DNA from 3 places in the Lysobacter enzymogenes genome. Region 2 is predicted to be linked to each of the others. Evidence: predicted binding sites of a transcription regulator. Region 2 holds the regulator's gene; each other region holds the start of a gene.

Region 1 (6,985 bases), 1.8 Mb from region 2:
CGAGCTTGAAGCCGGCGCCGACGTGGTTGCAGCCGCCGGAGACGCCGAGGTTGTCGCCGACGAAGCTCAGCTTCAGGCCGTACTTGCCTTCGCGCTGCAGCAGCGCGATCGGCTTGCCGGCGGCGTCGACGGCGCTGTCGAGGTTCCAGGTGAAGCCGCGCAGGTTGATGCGCGCGGCCGGCGCGGCGTCGTTCTTGATCGTCGCATCGACCTTGGGCTTGGACATGTCGGCGCCCTTGTCGGCGGAGGTCGAGGGCGCGGCGCAGGCGGCGAGCAGGACGCTGGACAGCGCGGCGGCGAGGAGCAGGGGACGTTGGATTTTCATGGGGCGCAATGATCCGGGGTGAGTCGCGAAAACCAGATGAACGCAGGGCCGCGCGGCGTGGGGTTTTGCGCGTTCAGGCGCGGGTCGGGCTCACGGCGCGGCCGTCGCGGTCGTCGCGGTCGTGAGGCCGTCGCTTTGCGTCCGGGCGATGTCTTCGTAGCGCGACACGTAGTCGACGACGTAGATGCCGACCGAGCACTGCTTGCCGCTCAGGCTGGGGTAGTGGCGCGTCTCCAGCACCTGGTGCTGGTTGTCCTGCATGCGCCGGCCGTCGAAGGCGTGCCGCGGCAGGGTGAACCATTCCGACGCGGGCTGCGGCCCGCCGTTCGCCCAGCGCAGCTTGCGCGCCGATACGCAGTCGGGCCTGGGCGCGTTGAGCGGCCCGCAACCGGTCGAGCACCGCTTCAGTCCCGCGGCGATTTCCAGGTTCACGCGCTCGCCCTTGGCGCCGTAGGCCGCATCCGTGGTCTGCAGGATGAAATGGGTGCCGTCGGCGCCGATCAGATGCAGGCGCTGGGCCGTGCCGCTGCCTTCCAGCCAATGCTCGAACGGCGGCGCGAGGTGAGCGGAGAGCAGTTGGTCCATCGCCAGCGGACGTTCGCTCCAGGTGCCGACCGCGGTCGAGACGAAGCCGCCGCCTTGCTTGCGCAGGCCCGATCGGGTCGGAACGAAGGAGGCGATGCGCGAGCCGTCGACCTGGTAGTACATCGAGATCTCGTTGGCGCCGCCGCTGAAGCTCATGCGGTCCGGGCCGAATTGCAGATAAATCTGATCGAGCGCATCGGCCTGCAGCAACGGCAGCGCGTTGCCGTCGGCGCGCGTGGCCAGTTGCACCTGCCAGCGGTATTCGCGCAGGTCGGCGCTGCTGGCGCTGCGTCGCGGCAGCGGGACGAAGGTCGGGTCCGACGATTCGTCGATGCGGTAGCCGCCCGGCTTGGCGTACACCGCCACGGCGTAGGCGGCGGGCAGCGCGAGGACGACGGCGGCTATGGCGATGCGCAGGGGCGACAGCGACGCGGGCATGGCGATCTCCATATCGGGGCGCACAGCCTGAGGCAGGACGGCGCGCGCCGCGCGCATCGATCTGCGATGGCGCTCGCACTATCGAAGAATCGCCGCGGTTGCGGCGATACGAGCGCGGCCGGCGTCTGTGTTGACGGGCCCCGGCCGCGCGCTCAGTCGCCCTTGGGCTTGGCGAACTTCTGCGCCAGCGCGCGCTGCGCCTGGGCGAGGTCGAGCGCGGCGGGGGCGCCGGCGGAATCGTCGCCGGCATCGCCGTCCGTCTCGTCCGCGTCCGTCGCCGCGTCGGCGTCGGACTCGGCGATCAGCGCATCGAGGTGTTCGAGCAACTGCGCCGGCGCGACCACCGCGCACTGCATCGCCAGATCGGGAAACGCGCCGACACCGACGCCGGCCTCGTCCATCGCCGCGGCGGCGCGCTCGCGCCAGGCGGACAGCTCGCGCGCGGCCGGCGCATAGCCGGCCAAATTCGGCGATTGCGCGCGCGCTTGCGCCAGCGCGGCGCGCGCGGTCGCGGCCGAGGGCCAGGCCGGCAACAGTTCCTGGCCGTCGCCGTCGAACAGGGTCAGCAGGTATTCGCCCGATTCGGCCACCCAGAAGCGGCCGCTGTCGGCGACCGCGGCGAGGAACGCGGCATAGCGTTCGGCGGCGGACAGCGCCTGGTCCTCGAGCAGTTCCTGCTCCAGGCCCGAGGCGTCGGCGTGCGGTGCGTGCGGATCGGACATGGCGGGTTCCTCAGCTGCCGCTCGGCATCAGCCACAGCAGAGCGATGCCGAACACGAGACGGTAGATCGCGAACGCGGTGAAGCGGTGGCTCTGGATGTAGCGCAGCAGCCATTTCACCGCGATGAAGGCGGTCACCGCCGAGGCGACGAAGGCCACCGCCAGCGCGCTCCAGTCTTCCTGCGCGGCGGCCGGGGTGCCGAGCACGCCCATCAGCTCGTAGCCGCTGGCGGCGAACATGGTCGGGATGCCGACCAGGAACGCGAACTCGGTCGCCGCCGCGCGCGAGGTGGTGCCGGCGAGCAGGGCGACGAAGATCGTCGCCGCCGAGCGCGAGGTGCCCGGGAACACGCCGGCCACGACCTGGGCGATGCCGACCAGGGTCGCCACCGTCCAGGTGATGTCGCTGCGCTCGCCGAGCGCGGCGGCGCGCTTGGCGGCGAAATGCTCGGCCGCGATCATCCACACGCCGCCGAGCACCAGCGCCCAGGCGATCGGGGCGACGTGGTCGGGCAGGGTGAAGCCGGCCTTCTTGACCACGATGCCGAGTACGCCGGTGATGCCGAAGGCGAGCCCGAGCTTGAGCAGGTAGTCGAGGTTGTCGCGCTGGGTGAAGCCGACCGCGAGCCCCCACAGGCGCTTCCAATAGATCACCACCACCGCCAGGATCGCGCCGGCCTGGATCGAGATGTTGAACAGGTCCGAGCGCGCGCCGAGCCAGTGCTGGGCGATCAGCAGGTGGCCGGTGCTGGAGATCGGGAGGAATTCGGTGATGCCTTCGATGATGCCGAGGAGCAGGGCGGCTAAGAGGTCGGTCATTGGGGCCGGTGGGGAATGGGAATCGGGAATGGCGCGGCGTCGCGGTCGGGGGAAGCGCCGCCGGCGGGTCAGAATAACGGAAAGGCTTTTGCCCAAATTGGTGCGAAGCGGGTTTGTATTGCACAATATTGGTGCAAAAGCCCGTAGTGCTTAGTCGGTCATCCTTTCGAATCAATCGCTTGCGCCAGCATCGGGCTTGGCACGCGACTTGCTTTGTTACATGCAGGCGCACATGCAGGCGCAGCACGGCCCCGCGTTGTCCGACCCCCCTTTACTCATCCCGGATCCAGGCACATGTCCCTCGAACACGTCGAAAAGCTCATCAAGGACCACAAGGTCGAATTCGTCGATCTGCGCTTCACCGACATGCGTGGCGTGCAGCACCACGTGACCTTCCCCAAGTCGATCGTCGAGCCGGCGCTGTTCGAGGACGGCAAGATGTTCGACGGTTCCTCGATCAGCGGCTGGAAGGGCATCAACGAGTCGGACATGATCCTGCTGCCCGACGCCTCGACCGCGTTCCTGGATCCGTTCACCGCCGATCCGACCCTGGTGCTGACCTGCGACATCCTCGACCCGGCGACCATGCAGGCCTATTCGCGCGATCCGCGCGGCGTCGCCAAGCGCGCCGAGGCCTACCTGAAGTCCAGCGGCGTCGCCGACCAGGCCTTCTTCGGCCCTGAGCCCGAGTTCTTCATCTTCGACTCGGTGCGTTACGCCAACGACATGGGCCACACCTTCTTCCACGTCGATTCGGAAGAAGCCGCGTGGAACTCGGGCAAGGAATACGAAGGCGGCAACAGCGGCTACCGTCCGGGCGTGAAGGGCGGCTATTTCCCGGTCGCCCCGCTCGATTCGCTGCACGACATCCGCGCCGAGATGTGCAAGACGCTGGAGCAGGTCGGCATCGAAGTCGAAGTGCACCACCACGAAGTCGCCAACGCCGGCCAGTGCGAGATCGGCACCAAGTTCAACTCGCTGGTCGCCAAGGCCGACGAGTTGCTGACGATGAAGTACATCATCAAGAACGTCGCCCACCGCAACGGCAAGACCGCGACCTTCATGCCCAAGCCGCTGGTCGGCGACAACGGCAGCGGCATGCACGTGCACCAGTCCTTCGCCAAGGGCGGCGTGAACCTGTTCTCCGGCGACGGCTACGGCGGCCTGTCGCAGATGGCGCTGTGGTACATCGGCGGCGTGTTCAAGCACGCGCGCGCGATCAACGCCTTCACCAACTCGGGCACCAACAGCTACAAGCGCCTGGTGCCGGGCTACGAGGCGCCGGTGATGCTGGCGTACTCGGCGCGCAACCGTTCGGCGAGCTGCCGCATTCCGTACGTGGCCAACCCGAAGGCGCGCCGCATCGAGATGCGCTTCCCCGACCCGATCCAGTCGGGCTACCTGACCTTCGCCGCGCTGATGATGGCCGGCCTGGACGGCATCAAGAACCAGATCGACCCGGGCGCGCCGAGCGACAAGGACCTGTACGACCTGCCGCCGGAAGAGGAGAAGGGCATCCCGACCGTGTGCCATTCGCTCGACCAGGCCCTGGAAGCGCTGGACAAGGACCGCGACTTCCTCAAGGCCGGCGGCGTGTTCACCGACGACTTCATCGACGGCTACATCGCGCTGAAGATGCAGGAAGTGACCAAGTTCCGCGCGGCCACGCATCCGCTGGAATACCAGATGTACTACGCCGTCTGACGGCGCCGCGGCGCGGCCGCATCGAGCGGCCGCGCTGCCTGTCCAACGATCGATGCTCCCAGGGCGGCGGCCTCGCGCCGGCGCCTTCGGGATGTGTTTTGCCTTGCAAACGCAGGAGCGGCGACCGATGCAGATCCGACCGATGCAGATCCGCGAAGGCCAGCTCGACCGTCCCGAAGTGATCGCGCTGCTGCGCGAACACCTGCAGGGCATGGCCGAACTGTCGCCGCCGGAAAGCATCCACGCGCTCGACCTCGACGGCCTCAAGCATCCGCGCATCAGCTTCTGGAGCGTGTGGGACGGCGGCGAACTGCTCGGCTGCGGCGCGCTCAAGCAGTTGGATGCGGAGCACGGCGAGATCAAGTCGATGCGCACCGCCGACGCGCACCGCCGGCGCGGGGTGGCCGCGGCGATGCTCGAACACATTCTCGATGAAGCGGCGCGGCGCGCGTACCGGCGAGTGAGTCTGGAAACCGGCTCGATGGATGGATTCGGGCCGGCACGCAGCTTGTACGCGCGTTACGGCTTCGGTTACTGCGGACCCTTCGCCGATTATCGCGACGATCCCAACAGCGTGTACATGAGCAAGAAGTTGTAACCCGCACGGCCCGAAGCGAACGCTTCGGGCCGTGTTCGTTTGGGCGGCTTTCGATTTCGACTTCAACCAGGAGAACGCGCACGACGGGCCAAGTCCGCCGCGGGGGCGGCTTGTTTCCGAAAACGGCGAGAACGACGACGAAGCGTTCCGCCGCATCCCGCACGAGAGCTTCCATCGCGAAGCAATGACCGGGGAGGGGCCACTGCTTATGAGGAGCCTGCGTCATGTCGTCTCACACCAGCGAAACCACCACCGATGCCGTCGCCATCACGGCGTCCCGCGTCAGGACGACGCCCGCACACGCTCCGAAACAGAAATACGCATCGCGACGCGCGCTGCTGGCGCTGGCGCTCGCCTGCGCGGCGGCGCCGGCGTTCGCCGGTACCTCCGGCTCGATCGGACTGACCACGGACTACCTGTTCCGCGGCGTCTCCCAGACCAACCAGAAACCGGCGCTGCAGGCCGGCATCGAGTATGCCCACGACAACGGCTTCTACGCCGGCGCCTGGGGCAGCAACGTCAGTTGGCTGTCGGACACGGTCGTCGTCGGCGACGACATCTCCAGCAGCCTGGAGCTCGACGGATACCTGGGCTATCGCGGCAAGGCCGGGGAGATCTTTTCCTACGACGTCGGCGTGCTGACTTACTACTATCCGGGCAGCTATCCGTCCGGCTTCAACAGCCCCAACACCACCGAGGTGTATCTGGGCGGCACGCTCGCGCCGAGCGAGACGGTATCGATCGGGCTCAAGTACTCGTATTCGGTCACCGACCTGTTCGGCTACGCCGATTCCGACGGCTCGGGCTATCTCGACGCCAGCCTCAACTGGACCTTCCAGCCGGGCTGGGCGCTGAACCTGCACGGCGGCAAGCAGTGGATCGAAGGCAACAAGGCCTTCGAGTACACCGACTGGAAGCTCGCCGTGACCAAGAGCTTCGACAACGGGTTCTCGGTCGCCGCGGCCTACAGCGATACCGACGCCGAGAAGGCGCTCTACACCAACGCCCACGGCAACTTCCTGGCCGACAGCGCCTTCACCCTTACGTTGAGCAAAGCGTTCTGACGCCGCGCCGCACACCCGCCTACACAGGAGCTGCGAGATGAAACTGATCATCGCGATCATCCGCCCGTTCAAGCTCGACGAAGTGCGCGAAGCGCTCACCGAAGTCGGCGTGTCGGGCATCACCGTCACCGAGGTCAAGGGCTTCGGCCGGCAGAAGGGCCACACCGAGCTGTACCGCGGCGCCGAGTACGTCGTCGATTTCCTGCCCAAGCTGAAGATCGAATGCGCCGTGCCCGACGGCCAGCTCGACGCGGCGCTGGAAGCGATCCAGAACGCCGCGCGCACCGGCAAGGTCGGCGACGGAAAGATCATCGTCCTGCCGGTGGAGAACACGGTGCGCATCCGCACCGGCGAACTCGACGACGACGCGCTGTGACGAGCCCTTTGACTACGGCCTGCGAGAGATTCCCATGAAGTACGCGAAGACCTTCGACGACCGCTCGCGCGAGCGGATGTGCAAGACGATGTTGTGGACCGCGCTGCCGCTGGCGGCGCTGATGGCGTTCGGCCCGGCCCACGCCGAGGACGCGGCGGCCGCGGCCGAAGCGGCCAAGCCGGTGGTCGACAAGGGCGACGTCGCCTGGATGCTGACCTCGACCCTGCTGGTGCTGTTGATGACCGTGCCCGGCCTGGCGCTGTTCTACGGCGGGCTGGTGCGCTCCAAGAACGTGCTGTCGGTGCTGATGCAGGTGTTGGCGGTGTTCTCGCTGATCGTGCTGCTGTGGGTGACGT
Region 2 (6,985 bases):
GGCGCGCGACCGTGTTGACCGCCTCGACCAGGCGGCCGTCGCCGCGCTGGCCCGCGATCCAGCGCAGCGCCAGCTTCTCGCGCTGCTGTTCGAACAGTTCGCCTGCGCGGATGCTTTTGCTCATGGGGGGAGTTTACGTGATTGAGCTGCGGGGGCCGGGACCGGGGACCCGGGACCGGGGACCGGGATACGAGGCCGGGAATGCGCGCAGCGTACCGACGACATAAGGCTTTTTCCCGGTCCCGGGTCCCGGGTTCCCGGTCCCCGGTCCCGGCTTCACGCCGCGCTGCGGCGACAGCAGTCGAGCAGGCGATGGCTCAGTTCGGCCGCATCCGGCGCGCTGCGCAGGCAGTCGCGGAAGTCCGGATCGGCGAAACGCTCGGCCAGTTCGGCCAGCAGTTGCAGGTGCTGCTGCACGTGGTGCTCGGGCACGGCCATGGCCAGGACCAGATCCACCGGCTCGCCGTCGGCGGCGCCGAAGTCGACCGGCTGGGCCAGGCGCAGGAACGCGCCGCAACTGGTTTCCAGCAGCGGCGTGCGGCCGTGGGGAATGGCCACGCCGTGGCCGATGGCGGTGCTGGCCAGGCGCTCGCGCTCGCGCAGGCCCAGGTCCAGCGCGGCCGCGGTGCGCGGGTCGCCGCCGGACAGCAGGCGGGCGGCGGTTTCGAGCACCGCGTTGCGATCGCCGGGGCTTCCGAGGATCGCAACGCGCTCCGCGCTCAACAGGTCGTAAAGCGGCATGACGGCTTGGGTGTGGCTTGCGTTGCTTGGCTGGCGCGGAGTTTACGCCTGAACTCAGCCGATTTCGCCGATTTCGCCATTGCGGGCGAGGCTTTCGCCGCGATGGTGGTCGACCAGCTTGCTCTTGTGCTTCATCAGCAGGCGGTCGAGCTTGTCGGCGAGCAGGTCGATGGCGGCATACATGTCTACTGCCGCGGCGTCGCAATGCAGGGTGCGGCCGGCGAGATTGAGGGTAGCTTCGGCGCGGTGGTCGGGCTTGTCGAGACTGAGCTGGGTGCGGACGTCGAAAGGCTGGTCGTAGTGGCGTTGCAGACGGGCCAGCTTGGATTCCACGTAGTCGCGCAGGGCGGGCGTGACTTCGATCTGCTGGCCGTGGGTTTCGATACGCATCGGGGACCTCCTTCACGTCGCGGATGAATGCAGAACTTCAGAGCGTTCCAACCTGAACGTCGGAGTTCCGTCCGGCCCATCCGGACCGAAACGGAACCGGGTGACGCCCTGGCCGTGACCAGGGAGTCCAGCATCGCACGATGGGACGCGGGCGCAAGGGGCCGGCCTCGTGCTTTGGTCTTAGGCGCGCGCGAAGGCCTTGATCGGGCGGGGTTTTTTCGCCGTCGTAAAGTTTTTGCAATGACAATGGGCGCAATCGGCATAAGCCGCGGCCCGGTCGCGGCGGGTGCTGAGAAGCTTCGGAACGGGCCGCGACGGCGCCGCTCAGCCCATGCGCACGCGGTCCTGCGACGACGGGATGCTCATCGCCTCGCGGTACTTGGCCACGGTGCGCCGCGCCACCGGCACGCCGGTGGCCTTGAGGGTCTCGGCCAGGCGCGCGTCGGACAGCGGCTTGCGCGGGTTCTCGGCCTCGATCAGGCGCCGGATCATGGCCTGGATCGCGGTGCTGGAGGCCTCGCCGCCGGCGCCGGTGTCGATGCCGGAGGCGAAGAACGCGCGCAGCGGCACGGTGCCGCGCGGGGTGCGCGCGTACTTGCGCGCGATCGCGCGCGAGACGGTGGATTCGTGCAGGCCGATTTCGTTGGCGACCTCGCGCAGGGTCAGCGGCCGCAGCGCGCTGTCGCCGAATTCCAGGAACGCGGCCTGTTGCTTGAGCAGGCAGCGGGCGACCTTGAGCAAGGTATCGCCGCGCGCTTCCAGGCTCTTGAGCAGCCAGCGCGCTTCCTGCAGGTGGCCGCGCAGGTAGCTGGCGTCGGCGGCGCTGGCGTGGCGGATCATGCCTTCGTAGCCGCGATGGATGCTGATGCGCGGACGCATCGCCTCCGACAGGGCGACCCGCCACAGGCCGTGCTGGCGCCAGATCACCACGTCCGGGGTGACATAGGTGTCGGTGGAGATCGCGCCCATCTGCGCGCCGGGGCGCGGATCGAGCGAGCGCAGCAACTGCACCGCGGTCTCGACCTGGGCCGGGTCGAGCTTGAGTTCGGCGGCCAGGCCCGCCACGCCGACGCGCGGCAGCCGTTCCAGCGGGCCGGAGGCGATCTGCTGCGCCAGCGCCTTGCCGGGGGTGTCGTCGGACAGCGTGCCCAACTGCAGGCCCAGGCATTCGGCCAGCGAGCGCGCGCCGGTGCCGACCGGATCGAAGCGCTGCACCTGGTGCAGCACGGTCATGACCTCGTCCTCGCCGACGCTCAGCTCCGGCGCCAGCGAATCGGCGATGGCCTGCAGCGGCTCGCGCAGGTAGCCGTCGTCGTCGATGGCTTCGATGATCGCCACGCCGATGCTGCGGTCGCGCGGCGACAGCGGGCTCAGGTGCAACTGCCACAGCAGGTGGTCGAGCAGGGTCTCGGCGTCGGCGACCTGCTCGGCCGCGGACGAGTCGTCGTCGTGGTCGGACGGGCCGACCCGCTCGTACCAGGTCTCGCCGTCGTCCATGGTCCATTCCGGCTCGGGCGTGGATTCAGGCCCGGGGCCTTCGCCGCCGGTGCTGTCCTCGGTGCTGGAAGAGGATGTGACGGTCGACGCGTGGACCGGCTCGCCGGGCTCGGGCGCGGCCGGCTCGGTCCAGTCCAGCAGCGGATTGCTTTCCACCGCGCTCGCCAATTCGGCTTCCAGCTCGACCGCCGACAGTTGCAGCAGGCGGATCGCCTGCCGCAATTGCGGCGTCATCACCAACTGTTGTCCGAGGGAGGCTTGGAGGCGGGGCTTCATGTTCGATGGATGACGCGACCGGTTGGGACGGCCGCCCGCACGGCGCAGGCAGCCGGGTCGCGCATCGCGGGCGTCGCCTCACGCCCGGCAACCGCAGAGGTCACAGACGGAAGGAGTCGCCCAGGTACACGCGACGGACATCGGGATTGGCCAGCAGCGCGTCCGGAGCCCCCTGCGCGAGCACGCCGCCGTCGTTCAGGATATACGCACGGTCGCAAATGCCCAAGGTTTCGCGCACGTTGTGGTCGGTGATCAGCACCCCGATGCCGCGATTCTTGAGATGGCGCACGATTCGCTGGATCTCGCCGACCGAAATCGGATCGACGCCGGCGAAGGGTTCGTCCAGCAGCATCAGCCGCGGCCGCGCGGCCAGGGCGCGGGCGATCTCCACGCGCCGGCGCTCGCCGCCGGACAGGCTGGCGCCGAGCTGGTCGGCGACGTGGGTGATCTGCAGTTCTTCCATCAGGCTGGCCTGCTCGCGCTCGATCCCGGCCTTGTCCAGGTCCTCGCGCAGTTCCAGCACCAGGCGCAGGTTGTCGGCGACGCTGAGCTTGCGGAACACCGAGGGTTCCTGCGGCAGGTAGCCCACGCCGTACTTGGCGCGCGCGTACATCGGTTCGGAGGTGATGTCCTTGCCGTCGAGCACGATCGTGCCGGCGTCGGCCGGCACCAGGCCGACGATCATGTAGAAGCAGGTGGTCTTGCCGGCGCCGTTGGGGCCGAGCAAGCCGACCACCTCGCCGGCGTCGAGGGTGAGGCCGAAATCGCGCACCACCTCGCGCTGGCGGTACGCCTTGCGCAGGCCCTGGGCGACCAGCATCAGCCGCCTCCCTTCTTGGCCGGGGCGGGCTTGGCCGGCGCCGGCTTGGCCGGTGCGGGCGCGGGCTTGGACGCCGGCGAAGCCGAGGCGTCCTTGTTCTTGGGCTGCAGCTGCATCGACACGCGGCTGCCGGTGCCGCCGCTCTCGACCTGGCCGGTCTTCATGTTGTAGACGATGCGCTCGCTCTTGATCGTGTCGCCGGCCTTGTCGACGAAGGCGTTGCCGGTGAGGATCACGATGTCCTTGGGCATGTCGTAGTCGACCTTGTTGGCGCGGCCGTTGAACGGCGAGCCGTCGTCGAGCTCCTGCTTCAAGGTGACCTGCGAGCCGGTCAGGGTGACGTAGCTGATGTCGCCGTTGGCGCGCTTGATGTCGGCCTTGGCGGACTTGATCTGCAGCGTGCCTTGCACGATCACCACGTTGCCGGTGAGCACGCAGGGGCCGGTGTCGCTGGCGACCGAGCAGTCGCTGCGGTCGGCGTCCACGTTCATCGGCTGGTTGCGGTCGGAGGAGCGCGCGTACGCGCTCGCGGCCGGCACCAGCAACAGGGCGGCCAGGCACAGGGCCGGCAGGTTAGCGGGCTTTCGCTTCATAGCGCGCCTTGACGTTGGATTTGAGGATGATGTTCTTGGTTTCGAGGTCGGCGTCCAGACCCAGACCGGTCAGTATAGTGCCCGGCTGGGTCATGTTGACCGCGACGTCCGAGGTCGCCTTGTTGGCGTCCGGGAAGACGTTCAGTTCCTCGGTCGCGATGTTGATCGGCTTGCCGGCGGCGTTGGTGCTGTCGGCCTTGACCTGCCCGCGCAGGCGCACTTCGTCGCCCTCGGCGTTGACCCAGCCGCGCTGCGAGCGCACTTCCCACGGGCCGCCGTTGCTGCCGGGCTTGGCCGGGATCAGGAACAGCGGGGTGGCGATGTCCATGGTCTTGTCGCTGGGATCGCGGGTCAGCTTCGGCGCGCGCAGGGTGAAGGATTCGCGGCCTTCCTTGTTGAGCACGACCACGTCGAAGTCGGTCAGCACGTAATCCGGGCGCGATGCCGCCTTGGCCGCGGCGGGCTTGTCGCGCTGCGACCACCACGCCCAGCCGGTGAGCGCGGCGGCGGCGAGCAGGACCAGGGTCGAAAGCAGGCGCCAGTTCATCCCAGGGCTCCGGCGAGGATCGCGTCGGCGTGGCCCTGCGCGCCCAGCAGCAGATCGCACAGTTCGCGCGCCGCGCCTTCGCCGCCGCGCGTGTGGGTGCGCCAGTGCACGCGCTCGCGCACCCACGGGTGCGCGTTGGCCGGCGCCACCGCCAGGCCGACGTGCGGCAGGATGCGCAGGTCGGCGAGGTCGTCGCCCATGAAGCAGACCTGTTCCAGCGTCAGCGACAGGCTTTCGGCGATCCGCTTGACGCACACCAGCTTGTCCTTGATGTCGCCGTGCGAACTCGCGCCCAGCTCGGCGGCGCGGTGCGCGGCGATCGCGCCGCCGCGCGCGGTGACGAAATGCACCGCGATGCCGTGCTTGCGCAGCAGCGCCAGGCCCTGGCCGTCCTGGACGTGGAAGCTCTTGTACTCGCGCCCGCCCTCGTCGTAGGTCAGCCGCCCGTCGGTCAGCGTGCCGTCGACGTCGAAGCAGGCCAGGCGGATGCGCGCGGCGCGCTCGCGGATGTCGGCGGGGTAGTCGTTGAGATGGCTGTAGGGCATGGAGCGAGGAGTGAGCGAAGAGGAGTGAGGAGTGAGAGGGATGCGGGTGGCGAGGCGGTCGTGGAGTCGAAGGTCTTGGCGGAAGCGAGGAATCGACGGCAGCGATCGAACCCGCTCACTCCTCGCTCCTCTCCGCTATCTCCTGGCCTTAAACCACCCGCGCTCGCAACAGGTCGTGAATGTTCAAGGCCCCGACCACGCGGCGTTCAGTATCCACGACCAGCAGGCCGCTGATCTTGTGCGTTTCCATGAGCTGCGCGGCTTCGACCGCGAGCGCGTCGGCGCCGATGGTCTTAGGCGCGCGGGTCATGACCTCGGCGATCCGGGTCGAGCGCAGGTCGACGCCGCGGTCGTCGAGGGTGCGGCGCAGGTCGCCGTCGGTGTACAGGCCGATCAGGCGGCCGTCGTCGTCGACCACCGCGGTCATGCCCAGGCGCTTGTGGCTCATCTCCACCAGCGCCTGGCTGACGCTGGCGTCGGCGCCGACCCGCGGCACGTCGTCGCCGGCGTGCATGATGTCGGTGATGTGCAGCAGCAGGCGGCGGCCGAGCGCGCCGGCCGGGTGCGAGCGGGCGAAGTCGTCGGCGGTGAAGCCGCGCGCTTCCAGCAGCGCCACCGCCAGCGCATCGCCCATCGCCAGCGAGGCGGTGGTGCTGGAGGTCGGCGCCAGGTCGAGCGGGCAGGCCTCGGCCGGCACGCTGACGTCCAGGTGCACGTCGGATTCGCGCGCCAGGGTCGACTGCGGCCGGCCGGTCATCGCGATCACCGTGTTGCCCTGGCGCTTGAGCACCGGCAGCAGCATCAGCACTTCGTCGCTCTCGCCGGAGTAGGACAGGGCCAGGACCACGTCGGCGTCGGTGATCATGCCCAGGTCGCCGTGGCCGGCTTCGCCGGGGTGGACGTAGAAGGCCGGGGTGCCGGTCGAGGCCAGGGTCGCGGCGATCTTGCGCGCGATGTGGCCGGACTTGCCCATGCCGGTGCAGACCACCCGGCCGCTGGCGGCGAGGATGCGCTTGCACGCGGCGGTGAAGTCGCCGTCGATGCGCGCGGCCACCGCGGCCAGCGCCTGGGCCTCGATCGCGAACACGCGCCGGCCGCTGTCGGCCAGCCCGGCCTCGGAGCCGGCAGGGATCGTGGTGCGCGGGTCGCGGGCGGGGGCGGGCTGGGTCATGGGGCGGGGCGATCCTGGGAACGTCGGGGGCGGACGGCGGCGGCGAAGGCGGAAACGCTCGACCGTGTCCGCGCTCGGACGCGGTCGATGGAATCGGCCGTTGCGGCCACCGGCATTCCGGTAGCGGGGGCTTTCCGCTAGGCTAAGCCGCCAATTCTAAGCGGTTAGCCGGCCCCGCGCCGGTTCCGCAGGCACATCCCGGGTTGCCGGGCTCCCCACATTCAGCCGGCCTGCGGCTGCGGCCGGGCCCGGCTTGCGCCCCCGACGCGTCGCCGGCGGCCCGCCGGCCGGGCGGCGTCCGCCCAGCCCCTGACAATTCCAGCTCCCGACAATTCCAGCTCCCGCCAGAGGTCCCGCCGTGAACGCCGACACCATCCGCTCCCTGATCGAACAAGGCCTGCCGGG
Region 3 (6,985 bases), 690 kb from region 2:
CAGGCCGTCGTCGAAGGTCAGCAGCACCGCCTTGGGCGGCAGCTTCTTCTCGCCGCGCGAGGCTTTGATCACATCGCTCAGCGCGACCGGGTGGTAGCCGTGGCCGGCCAGCCAGTCCAGGTGCGCGGCGAAGTTCTGGGTGCTGACCGCGTAGGCGTCGGGGTCGCCCTTGCGCGCGACGTCGTCGCGCACGTCGTGGTAGCTCAGCACCAGCAATTGGTCGCCGCGGTTCTCGCGTTGCGCGGCTTCGGCGGCGCTGTAGTCCTTGTCCTCGGGCGCCTGCGCGGCGGGCGCGGCGAGGGCGGCCAGCGGCAGCGCCAGCAGCGCGGCGGCGAAGGCGCGGCGCAGCGCGGCGCGGACGGATGCGTGGCTCATGATCATTGTTCACCCCAGCGGAAACTCAGGTCGAAACCCAGGCGGTCTTCGCGGATGCCGTCGTAGACCGGGCGCGACCAGTTCACGCCGTAATCCAGCACCCGGCCGGTGCCGAAGCGCCATTCGTGTTCGTAGCGCACCTGCGGCACCCAGTGGCTGCCGAAGTTCTCCTGCCAATAAGGCCCGGCCTGCACGGTCAGGCGCTGGCGGAAGTGGCGCTCGTAGCGGCGCCAGGCCAGGTGGTCGATGCGCAGGCCGAGGTTGAGCGAGCCGTCGCGGCTGGGGTTGAAGTAGGGAATGTCGGCGCCGGTGCGGCTGGCGCGGCTGGCGTAGACGTCGGCCAGGCCGTCGATCAGCAGGTGCGGGCGGGTGTACAGGCGCTGCGCGCCGCTGAGGCCGAACGCGGTGCGGGTGTTGTCGTCGCTGTAGCGCAGTTGCTGCGCGGTCGCCGCCAGCGAGCTGCGCTCGCTCGGGGTCCAGCGCAGGCCCAGGCTCAGCGCGTCGGCGTGCAGGCCGGCGCGGCGCGCCTGCAGCGAGGCGTCCGGCGTGGTCGCGTACCACGCGGCGGTGCCTTGCAGGACGTCGCTGAAGCGCCAGCCGGCATCGAGGTAATAGCCGGTGCGGTCGCCGCTGGGCAGCCAGCGGTCGTTGCTGCGGTCCACGCCGAAGCCGACGGTCAGGCGGTCGTAGGCGTACAGCGCGCCGACGCCGGCGCGGCGGTCGTGCACGCGGTCCTTGCCGGCGCCGTTTTCATAGTCGGCCCAGGCGTCCTGCGCGTGCGCGGTCAGGCGCCAGCGGTCGCCGATCAGGGGGCTGGCGACTTCGACCTTGTGGGTCGCGTCGCGCGAACCCAGCGGCGAGGCGGTGGCGCCGCGGTCGCCGTCGGAATCGCTGCGGCCGAACGTGGTGGAGACCTGCCATTGCCAGCCCAGGCGGCTGTCCCAGGAGCGCCCCATCTGCTCGACCTGGACGTCGCGCGCGCGGTTTTGCAGCAGTTCGTCGTGGATCGGCCGGGCCAGGTCGACGCGGTTGTGTTCGAGCAGGCCGCCGACCTGGCCGACGCGCGCGGACACGTTGGTCGGTTCCAGGGTCTGGGCGATGCGGAAGCGTTCCAGCGCGCGGTCGGTCCAGCCGCGCTTTTGGTACAGCACGCCCAGGTCGGACTGCAGGCCGGAATTGCTCGGGCCGATCCGGGCCATCTGCTCCAGGCGCCGTTGCGCGCCGACCGTGTCTTCGCCGTACAGGCCGATCATCGCCTGCTGGCTGTCGGCGTCGTAGTGGCGCCAGTTCTGGTGGCTTTGCTTGGCGCCGGGCACGCGCACGAACGCCGGCTGCGCCTGCTTGATCTTTTCCAGCTGCGCGTCGGCGTCGGCGAAGCGCTCGCTTTCCGAATAGGCATAGGCCAGCTGCAACTGCGAGTCTTCGTCCTCGGGCCACTGCCGGGTGACTGTCTCCAGCACCGTCGCGGCTTCTTCCGGATGCTTGGCCGCGAGCAGCGACTGGCCGACCTTGGCCAGCGCGTACATCGGGATCTCGACGTTCTCGGCCTGCAGCGCGCGATAGCGCTCGACCACCTCGGCGTGGCGCTCCAGGTGGTTGAGCATGATCAGTTCGTCGAAGCGCGTGCGCAGGTCGGCGCGCTGCTGCTCCGGCGTCTGCGCGGCGCGTTGCTGCGCGAGCAGGTCGCGCGCCTGGCGCATCTCGTCCAGGCGCTGTGTCTCGCTCTGCGGATAGCCGGTGCCCCACAGCACCCGGCGGGCGAAGCGGTCGGCGTTCAGACGCTGGTGCTCGGCGGCGTCGAACAACTGCGGCCGGGCCTGGGCCAGCGTCCAGGCGCGCTCGGCGCCGCCGAGATCGGCCAGGGTCAGCACCTGCAGCCGGTACAGACGGTCGTCGCCGGGGCGCGCGGCCTGGGCCGCTTCGATCCGGCCCAGCGCGGGCAGCCATTGCCGTTGCGCGCGCAGACGCTCGATCTCCGGGATGGGATCGTCGGGGGAGGGCTGCGAATTATGACGTGTTGCGGCAAAAACTGACGTTGAAGGGCAGGTTGCGATCACCGCCGCGAGCGCGACGGCGAGGGCAATAGGACGCTGTATCGGCATGGGGACCGGGTTCCGTTGAGGACGGGCACGAACAGGGTGGCTCAAAAAATGTGAAGAAAATCACAGTTTGAGACGTTGACGCAAAAGCTGTGCCAAGTAGGTGAGGGCGGCGTCGGGTTGTCGTAATTCAAGCCGTTGTTTTGATTGTATTTTTATCCGGTGAAGAGGGTGTCGATCATGCTGCGCCGCGGTTTGACAATGCGCTTTTAGATCGATTCAAATCGAATGAATGCGGGGTGGCGGCGGCGATCGTGCCGTTCGGTGAGGAGGCGCGGATGTCGGAAGTGCTCAGGTCGAAAGTGCGGATTTCGGCGGGCTCGCTGCTGCCGGCGTTGCGGGCATGCAACGCGGCCGTGGCTGCTCCGATAAGGCGCAGCCCAGCGGCGGAAACGCGCCCAGGCCGGCGCGCGGTCGTCACGGCGACGCTGCTGGCGGCGGCCTTGGCCGCGATGTCGAGCGCGCATGCCGTGGGCAAGACGCGCGGCTTCTGGAGTTCGTTCGAACCCGCCGAACCGGCGCCGTCGCTGATCGCCGACAGCGCGCCGCGCCTGGTCGCGGCCGGCGGACCGCCCGCGGCCGCGGCGCTGACCGCCAAGCCCGATGCCGGCTTCACCGGCCTGCGCTCGCTGCGTTTCGACGGCAGCGGCGGCGGCGAGCAGCGCGCGCTGGTGTTCGAGGTCGATGTTCCGGTCGGCAAGGACAGCGAGCTGTCCTATCGGCTGTTCCCGCTGTCGGCGCGGCAACTGGATGCGAAGGCGGGCCAGCTCGACGACCTGCGCTACGCCTCCACCTTCGTCGCCCTCGATCTGGAGTTCGACGATGGCAGCCGCTTGTCCCAGCTCAAGGCGACCGATCGCTACGGCTTCGCGCTGAGCGCGCGCGGCCAGGGCGAGGCGCGGCTGCTGTATCCGGACCAGTGGAACGCGGTCGCCGCGCGCATCGGCGAGGTCGCCGCCGGCAAGCGCGTGCGCCGGATCGTGCTGGTCCACGACGGCGCGCTCGGCGCGCGTTACGGCGGTTACCTCGACGATGTGCGGATCGAGCCGGCGCGCGCGCGCAAGGACAAGGAGCTCGACAAGCTCGCCGCCAAGCATCCCAGCGAATTCGTCGACACCCGTCGCGGCAGCAATTCCAACGCGCGCTTCTCGCGCGGCAACAACTTCCCGGCGGTGGCGTTGCCGCATGGCTTCAATTTCTGGACCCCGACCACCAACGCCGGCTCGCACTGGATCTACCAGTACCAGGAGCGCAACGGCGAGGCCAACCGTCCGCGCCTGGAAGCGCTGGCGTTGTCGCACGAGCCCAGCCCGTGGATGGGCGACCGCCAGGCGTTCCACATCCTGCCGGCGCCCGGCGAGGGTGCGGTCGAGTTCGACCGCGGCAAGCGTGCGCTGAGCTTCGGTCACGATCAGGAGACCGCGCGTCCGGATTACTACCGGGTGCGCTTCGACAACGGCATGGTCGCCGAGATGACCCCGACCGACCACGCCGCGATGCTGCGTTTCACCTTCCCCGGCGCCAGCGGGCGGCTGTTGTTCGACCAGCGCGACGAGCACGGCGACATCGTCCTGGATCGCGAGGCCGGCACGCTCAGCGGCTGGACCGAGAACAAGAGCAAGCTCTCCGCCGGCGCGGGGCGGTTGTATTTCCATGCGCGCTTCGACCGGCCGGTGCGCGAAGGCGAGCGGCTGCCGCGCGCGGCCGGGCGCGACCGCGTCTCGGCGTGGTACGGCTTCGAGCTGGGCCGCGGCCGCCAGGTGACGATGCGCATCGCCACCTCGCTGATCTCGCTGCAGCAGGCGCAGCGCAATCTGGAACTGGAGATCGGCGAAGACGACGACTTCGAGCGCGTGCGCGAACGCGCACAGGCGGCGTGGGACGCGCAGTTGGGCCTCGTCCAGGTCGGCGGCGCGCCCGAGCACGAGCGGGTCACGCTGTATTCCAATCTCTATCGCCTGTTCCTGTATCCCAACAACGCCAGCGAGAACACCGGCAGCGCGCAGCAGCCGCGCTGGCAGTACGCGAGCCCGTTCGTGCCGGCGCCGGCCGACAGCACCGCCGAGCGCAGCGGCGCGCGCATCGTCGACGGGCGGGTCTACGTCAACAACGGTTTCTGGGACACCTACCGCACCGCCTGGCCGGCCTATGTGCTGCTGACGCCGACGCGCGCCGGCGAGATGATCGACGGCTTCGTCCAGCAATACCGCGACGGCGGCTGGATCGCGCGCTGGTCCTCGCCGGGCTACGCCGACCTGATGGTCGGCACCAGTTCGGACGTGGCCTTCGCCGACGCCTGGCTCAAGGGCGTGCGCAATTTCGACGTGCGCGGCTTCTATCAATCGGCGATCCGCAACGCGGCCACGGTCAGCCCGTTGGCCGGCGCCGGGCGCAAGGGCATCGAGCGCGCGCTGTTCCGCGGCTACACCGACACCAGCGCCGACGAGGGGCTGTCGTGGTCGATGGACGGCTACATCAACGACTTCGCCATCGGCCAGTTGGCCGGCGCATTGGCGAGCGAGGCCGGCGCCGACGATCCGTACCGCGCGCTCTACGCCGACGACGCGGCCTATTACCGCAACCGCGCGCTCGGCTACGTCAACCTGTTCCATCCGCGCCTGGGCTTCTTCGTCGGCCGCCACCGCGACGGCCGCTGGCGCTACACCGACAGCGAATTCGAACCGACCCGCTGGGGCGGCGACTACACCGAGACCAACGCCTGGAACATGGCCTTCCACGCGCCGCAGGACGGCGCCGGGTTGGCGTCGCTGTACGGCGGCCGCACCGCGCTGGGCAACAAGCTCGACCTGTTCTTCGCCACCCCGGGCACGTTCGAGACCGGCAGCTACGGCGGCGTCATCCACGAAATGCTGGAAGCGCGCGACGTGCGCATGGGCCAGTACGGCCACAGCAACCAGCCCTCGCACCACATTCCGTACATGTACGCGATGGCCGGGCAGCCGTGGCGGATCCAGGAGAAAGTGCGCGACATCATGGACCGGCTGTACGCCGGCAGCGAGATCGGCCAGGGCTATCCGGGCGACGAGGACAACGGCGAGATGTCGGCGTGGTGGCTGTTCAGCGCCGCCGGTTTCTACCCGCTGCGGATGGGCTCGCCGGAGTACGTGATCGGCGCGCCGCGCTTCGAACGCATGAGCATCGCCCTGGAGAACGGCAAGCGGATCGAGATCCTCGCGCCGGGCGTGAGCGCGCGCAATCGCTACGTGCAGTCGCTGAAGATCGACGGCGAGCCGTGGGAGCGGCTGACCCTGCCGCACGCGCGGCTGGCGCAGGGCGCGTTGCTGGAGTTCCGGATGGGGCCGATCCCGTCGAACTGGGGCAGCGCGGCGCAGGCGCTGCCCGAATCGCTGAGCGCCGACGGCGAACCGCCACGCCCTTGGCGCGATCTGGCGCGGCGCGACAACGCCAGCGTCGCCGGCTTGAACGCCAAGCAGACCGCGGCGCTGTTCGACGACGACGCCACCACGTCGGCGCGCCTGAACGCGCCGATGCCGCTGTTGGCGTGGAACTTCAAGACGCCGGCGACGGTGCGGCTGTACACGCTGACCTCGTCCGACAAGCCCGGCGACGCCGCGGCCTGGGCCTTGCAGGGTTCCAACGACGGCCAGCAGTGGACCACGCTGGACGAGCGCCGCGACCAGGCGTTCGCGTGGCGGCGGCAGACCCGCGCGTTCGCGATCGCTGCGCCGGCGGCGTATGCGCGTTATCGGCTGCGGCTGGTGGGCGAGGGCGCGGGCGGGATCGAACTGGCCGAGGTCGAGTTGCTGGGCGAGGCGAAGTAGATCGCGCCGCAAGCGTGAAAGTTCGCGGTCGCGGCTCGCGCCGCTCCTACATGGGCGACCTGTAGGAGCGGCGCAAGCCGCGACCGCGCCAATACGACCGCCGACGCCGCTGCGATAGCCGATGCCGCTGGAACCGCCGACGCCGCGAGCCCCCGCGAACCCGCCATGACCTCCCGCGTGACCCACCGCGCGCTTTAACGCCGAACCGCCACCCACGTCGCAGCCCGTGCCCGCGCGCGCTGCGAAAGCTTCCCGGCGCGTCCCGTTTCCTGCCCGCAACGGTCCTACGCCGCCGCGCGCCGCGGCGCTAAGGTCGAGACGCGAACGCTCATGCCAGGCGCGCCGCCATCGCGCGATGCGCCGTCCGTGCGGCTGCGGCGTCCGCGCAGGCCTTTCGTCGATCAGTCCGGCCTGCCCGCTCACGCATCGCTGGCGCGTCCGCGCGGCGCGCCGGCCCCTTCGCGGATGTCTCCGCACACGAGGCCGACATGGACACGATGGAACGTAGCTCTTCCGGTTCGCGCCGCCGCGCTTTGGCGCTGGCGATTTCCCTGCTGCTGGCCGCGCCGCTCGCCCAGGCGCAGAACTTCGAGGCCTATTACGGCGATCCCGAGCCGGCCGATTCGGGCTGGGACGTGAAGGCGACCCGCGCCTGCGGCCCGGGTTCGATCACCGTCGGCACCCGCCTGGCCGGCGACACCCAACTGG

The links. Region 2 encodes sigma-54, which starts transcription at its own class of promoters, with help from an activator protein. Its sites were predicted from a motif close to TGGCACGNGCNTTGC; they were not measured.
Region 1: a site for sigma-54 is predicted at 3,085-3,099, ahead of glnA (type I glutamate--ammonia ligase). Genes of this name have one in related genera too.
Region 3: a site for sigma-54 is predicted at 2,558-2,572, ahead of pgaA (poly-beta-1,6 N-acetyl-D-glucosamine export porin PgaA). Genes of this name have one in related genera too.

Annotation. Positions count from the first base shown of each region.
Region 1 covers NZ_CP067396.1:205,925-212,909, forward strand. Annotated here, with positions in the region: gene JHW41_RS00855 (META and DUF4377 domain-containing protein) at 1-325, opposite strand, end outside; gene JHW41_RS00860 (hypothetical protein) at 416-1,348, opposite strand; gene JHW41_RS00865 (DUF2750 domain-containing protein) at 1,501-2,070, opposite strand; gene JHW41_RS00870 (undecaprenyl-diphosphate phosphatase) at 2,081-2,887, opposite strand; gene glnA (type I glutamate--ammonia ligase) at 3,182-4,591, shown strand; gene JHW41_RS00880 (GNAT family N-acetyltransferase) at 4,719-5,189, shown strand; gene JHW41_RS00885 (TorF family putative porin) at 5,414-6,253, shown strand; gene JHW41_RS00890 (P-II family nitrogen regulator) at 6,291-6,629, shown strand; gene JHW41_RS00895 (ammonium transporter) at 6,751-6,985, shown strand, end outside.
Region 2 covers NZ_CP067396.1:4,574,898-4,581,882, reverse strand. Annotated here, with positions in the region: gene hprK (HPr(Ser) kinase/phosphatase) at 1-124, opposite strand, end outside; gene JHW41_RS18945 (PTS sugar transporter subunit IIA) at 277-741, opposite strand; gene hpf (ribosome hibernation-promoting factor, HPF/YfiA family) at 796-1,131, opposite strand; gene JHW41_RS18935 (RNA polymerase factor sigma-54) at 1,456-2,904, opposite strand; gene lptB (LPS export ABC transporter ATP-binding protein) at 3,005-3,724, opposite strand; gene lptA (lipopolysaccharide transport periplasmic protein LptA) at 3,724-4,317, opposite strand; gene lptC (LPS export ABC transporter periplasmic protein LptC) at 4,298-4,864, opposite strand; gene JHW41_RS18915 (KdsC family phosphatase) at 4,861-5,409, opposite strand; gene JHW41_RS18910 (KpsF/GutQ family sugar-phosphate isomerase) at 5,558-6,580, opposite strand; gene JHW41_RS18905 (BolA family protein) at 6,939-6,985, shown strand, end outside.
Region 3 covers NZ_CP067396.1:3,880,761-3,887,745, reverse strand. Annotated here, with positions in the region: gene pgaB (poly-beta-1,6-N-acetyl-D-glucosamine N-deacetylase PgaB) at 1-375, opposite strand, end outside; gene pgaA (poly-beta-1,6 N-acetyl-D-glucosamine export porin PgaA) at 378-2,477, opposite strand; gene JHW41_RS15860 (hypothetical protein) at 2,653-2,952, opposite strand; gene JHW41_RS15855 (GH92 family glycosyl hydrolase) at 2,927-6,277, shown strand; gene JHW41_RS15850 (hypothetical protein) at 6,766-6,985, shown strand, end outside.